Regions from separate parts of the Glutamicibacter sp. NPDC087583 genome, predicted to be linked through region 2. Evidence: predicted binding sites of a transcription regulator. Region 2 holds the regulator's gene; the other holds the start of a gene.
The links. The regulator Rex, encoded in region 2, represses fermentation and respiration genes when NADH is low (regulators of the CRP and FNR family bind a similar motif). The targets are predictions, from matches to a motif close to CTTGTGAANNNNTTCACAAG.
Positions count from the first base shown of each region.

Region 1: ACIOU9_RS05425 (glyceraldehyde-3-phosphate dehydrogenase) is a predicted target of Rex. The motif match lies at 995-1,014, and genes of this name have one in related genera.

Region 1 is NZ_JBIUWY010000001.1:1,141,048-1,143,437, reverse strand. It holds gene ACIOU9_RS05435 (dihydrolipoyl dehydrogenase family protein) at 1-522, shown strand, start outside; RNA gene rnpB (RNase P RNA component class A) at 595-950, shown strand; gene ACIOU9_RS05425 (glyceraldehyde-3-phosphate dehydrogenase) at 1,170-2,390, shown strand, end outside.
Region 2 is NZ_JBIUWY010000001.1:194,154-196,543, forward strand. It holds gene ACIOU9_RS00910 (HAD family phosphatase) at 1-450, opposite strand, end outside; gene ACIOU9_RS00915 (glutaredoxin family protein) at 513-758, shown strand; gene ACIOU9_RS00920 (redox-sensing transcriptional repressor Rex) at 786-1,460, shown strand; gene ACIOU9_RS00925 (DUF3824 domain-containing protein) at 1,567-2,343, opposite strand.

The DNA.
Region 1 (2,390 bases), 950 kb from region 2:
ACCGACTGGCTCTACGCCGTGGGAGATGCCAGCGGGCGCAGCCCGCTGACCCACCAGGGCAAGTACCAGGCCCGGGCCGCGGGCGAGGCCATTGCCGCGAGGATCAATGGAACCGGGGTTCTCGATGCGCCCTGGGGCAGGCATGCGGCCACGGCGGACCACCATGCGGTGCCGCGCGTGGTCTTCAGCGATCCGCAGATCGCCGCGGTCGGACTCACCGAACGCCAGGCCCGCGACGCCGGTCTGCAGATTTCGGTTATCGAGCACGATCTGGGTGCGGTGGCCGGGGCGAGCCTGCACGCCGACGGGTATTCCGGGCGGGCCAAGCTGGTGATAGACCAGGCGCGTTCGGTGATCGTCGGCGCCACTTTCGCTGGCCAGGATGCCGCGGAACTGCTGCATGCGGCCACCATTGCGATCGTCGGCGAGGTCAGCCTGGACCGGCTGTGGCATGCGGTCCCCGCCTATCCGACGATCAGCGAAATCTGGTTGCGGTTGCTTGAGGCGCTGCGGTTCGGGTGAACCTGGCTGTGACCGAATCAGCGTTCGGAAGTGGTCTGCAGGCCGCGCCCAACGCATTAGACTGGTAGTGAATGGGATGGCCAGACGGTCGCGTGGCAAGCAATTGCCCCGAGGAACGTCCGGGCTCCGCAGAACAGGGTGGTGGGTAACGCCCACTCGGGGTAACCCGCAGGCTAGTGCCACAGAAAATAGACCGCCAGGTTTTCCTGGTAAGGGTGAAACGGTGGTGTAAGAGACCACCAGCACCCCAAGCGATTGGGGTGGCTAGGTAAACCCCACTCGGAGCAAGGTCAGACAGACTGCGTTATGAGGGCTGTTCGCCCCATGCAGTCGGGTGGACCGCTAGAGGCTGCCGGCAACGGCAGTCGTAGATAGATGACCGTCCCGCTTCGGCGCGACAAAACCCGGCGTATCGGCCATCCCATTCACACTCTTCCTCCCTGCGATTGCGCCGGCATCAGCCTTTAGTGCGCTGGTGAGATGATTCACAGTCCCCGATCCTCAGTTTTTCTGCGCACGGTCTAGAATGGATCATGTACTTACGAGGATGATCCTGTTACCTCGTGCCACCGCAAAAGCAATGGTGCTTCCCACGGTGCCAACCGACTTTATGGATCTGCGAGTCGGCTGAATTGGAAGGATTTTCTGTGACCCAGCAGTCTGTCGTTGCCCAGCAAGAATGGAGCGGGCGCGAAGAGCTCGCCGAGGCCATGATCCCACTGATCGGACGTCTGTACCGCAAGAACAATGTGGTGACCTCCGTCTACGGCCGCAAGCTGATCAACCAGTCCGCCATCGACATCATCAAGGCCCACCGCGTAGTGCGCCGCATCGATGGCGAAGAGCTCGACCTGAACGACACCAAGGCCATCCTGGATGCCATCGAGGCCCTGAACGTCGGTTCGGTAGCAGTTGACCTCGGCCGCGTGAACAAGAAGTTCAAGGAATCCGGTTCCGCTGATTTGAACGCTTTCCTGGCTGATGAATTGGGCGAGAAGGTTGGCCAGGCCGGCGCAACCGACGCTGAACCCCAGGACGTTGTCCTCTACGGCTTCGGCCGCATCGGACGCCTGCTGGCCCGCATCCTGATCGAGCGTGGCGGCTACGGCCTGCGCCTGCGCGCCATCGTGGTCCGCAAGGGCTCGGATGACGACATCGTCAAGCGCGCTTCGCTGCTGCGCCGCGACTCGGTGCACGGCCGCTTCGAAGGCTCGATCACGGTCGACGAGGAAAACAGCACGATCCTCGCCAACGGCACCCTGATCAAGGTCATCTACTCGAATGACCCGACCACCGTCGACTACACCGAACACGGCATCGACAACGCCATCGTGGTGGACAACACCGGCCGCTGGCGCGATGAGGCCGGACTGTCCCAGCACCTGGCCGCCAAGGGCGTTTCCCGCGTGCTGCTGACCGCACCGGGCAAGGGCGATCTGAAGAACATCGTCCACGGCATCAACGATTCGTGGATCACCGCAGAAGACAAGATCGTCACCGCTGCCTCGTGCACCACCAATGCCATCACCCCAGTGCTCAAGGCCCTGAACGACAAGTTCGGTGTCACCCACGGGCACGTCGAGACCGTTCACTCGTTCACCAACGACCAGAACCTGATCGACAACTTCCACAAGGGCGAGCGCCGCGGCCGTTCGGCAGCGCTGAACATGGTGATTACCGAAACCGGTGCCGCCAAGGCAGTGGCCAAGGCCCTGCCGGAGTTCGAAGGCAAGCTGACCGGCAACGCGATCCGTGTACCGACCCCGGATGTCTCCATGGCGATCTTGAACTTGAACCTGGAGAACGGGACCACCAAGGAAGAGCTCAATGCCTACCTGCGTGAAACCTCGCTGACCTCCAGCCTGCAC
Region 2 (2,390 bases):
CAATGCACCGGTAAGTTCGAGACGTTGCGAGATGACATTCGCCACTTCCAGGGGAGTGGCAGTGACTAGCCAGACTTCACGGCCCACCGTCCGATGCTGGCGAGCAATGGCTACCGTACCGGTCCAAAGCTTGGGTTCGATGTATTCGTCATAAATCTCGTTGCCGATCTTCTCGATCTCGGACACCGGGATCCCTCGGACCATCATCAACGCACGGTCGCGAATCTGGTGAATGTCCCCTAGGTGCTCACCGCGCGCGGCGAAGCGCAACTGCTTGAGCGCGAACCAGAGGATTTCGCGGAATTGGAAGAAGCGGCGCTCATGCAGTTTCCGGGCCAGCAGATACAGCGATGCACCGCGCACAAGGGTGTTATCTACATCGAAGAAAGCGGCGACCGTGTCCGGAGCCAGGGCGGAATTCGGGCTGGGGTGATGATCGATGGAAGACATTTGATCCAGTTTATTTCATTGCCAAGTTTAAGGGCGGTTACGGCTCGTGAGATTATAGGCAGGTGAGTACTTTGAATCAGATCCAGCTGTTGGTTCGAGAAGGCTGCCACCTGTGCCAGGCCGCACGCGCAACCGTGGCCGAGGTGACTGGCCGGTTGAATATGGAGTTTTCCGAACTGGATATTGACCAGCACCCTGAATTGCTGGCCAAGCACCACGAGGAAGTGCCGGTTCTGCTGATCAACGGAGAAGTCCGCGACTTCTGGCACATCGACGCACAGCGTCTGGAACGACTACTGAGCAGCTAGCCGCTGCCGAATAAATGAAAATGCGTTGTGCTCTTCAAGAGCACCGAAAAGTGCGGGAGAACGAAGATGTCAGAGCTTGAAGCCCGGGTCCTGCCTGAGGCCACGCTGGCTCGACTGACCCAGTACTTGCGCGCGCTGAACGCCTTGGAAGCCCAGGGCCTGGAACGCACCAGTTCCGGGGTGCTGGCCAAGGAAGCTGGAGTGAACCCCTCCATCCTGCGCAAAGACCTTTCCTGGTTGGGTTCCTACGGAACCCGCGGGGTGGGCTACGTGGTCCGCGAACTGGCAGAACATATCAGCCGCACCCTCGGCCTGAACCAGGACTGGCGTGTGGCCATCCTCGGCGCCGGTAACCTGGGGCGCGCGCTCAGCGGATATGCAGGCTTCAGGACTCGTGGCTTCAACGTCAAGGCGATCCTGGATATCGACCCCGCACTGGTCGGCAGCCCGGTCGGCGAGCTGCACGTGGAAGCGATCGCGGACTTGGCCGCAGTGGTTGAACGCGAAGAAATCAACATCGCTGTTCTGGCAATTCCGGGCGATGCTGCGCAGGACCTGGTCTACGAACTGGCCGCGCTTTCGGTCCGCTCGGTGCTCTCGTTCGCACCGATGCCGCTTCGCGTACCCGCGGGCATGAACCTGCGGCGCGTTGATCTTTCCACTGAATTGCAGATCCTGGCATACCTCGCCGTTCAAGGCTGAAGCCGCGCAGACGAGAAAAGGCGTAGCCGCGTCATCCCTTGGGTGGATGGAGCGGCTACGCCTTTATTGTCCCTGCAGGGCCTCGCGAAGAGGCTCGGCCATGCGTTTAGCGGAAGCCGGCCAGGCGAGCCTGGCGGCGCTGCGCAATGTATTGCGAAGAAGGGCGCAACCAGGCGAAGACCACGCCTGCAATGCCCAACAAGATGCCCACAACGTAGACAGCGTTGATAATTCCGGCTTGAGTGTCAGCGAACATGCTGATCATTGGAACGATAGTCACCAGATTCAGCAGTGAAAGCGCACCGAGGATCGTGGCGATAATTCGCATGGCGCCCACGCCGCGGCCAACGAAGAAGCCCACCAGGAAATACAGGGCCAAGGTGATGATCATGGAGATAATCACGAAGGTCGACATCATGGAATTGACCTGGGCCATGAAGGCCTCAGGGCTTGCCATCATCTGTTCAACCAGTGGATCCTGCTCCATGCCCGGGGTGCTCTGCATCTGGTTCTGGAACTCTTCTTGCACCAGCGACCACTGCTGGCCAATCATGTTGGCCATCATGTTGGAGTTGGTCATCAGCCAGCTGGCGAGGGCACTGAAGATGCCCGCGAGCATGATCAAGCCAAAGGCGATAGCCAAGGTCCGTGGCCGCTCGGTCGGCGGCTGCACGCCGGCGTAACCGCCCTGCTGGGCATACTGGTCGTAGCCCGGTGCCTGCGGTTGCCCGTAAGGATTCGGATTCTGGCCGTACGGGTTCTGGCCATACGGCGAGGGCTGCTGGCCGTAGGGGTTTTCGCCGTACGGGTTCTGCGATGAACCCTGGCCGGAAGGGCCCGGGTTGTAGGGCTGGCCCGGCTGGTTAGGATCGTTGTCGCTCATGATGCGTCCTTCTGGGTCGAACTGTCTTATTGACTAAGCGTAGTGGC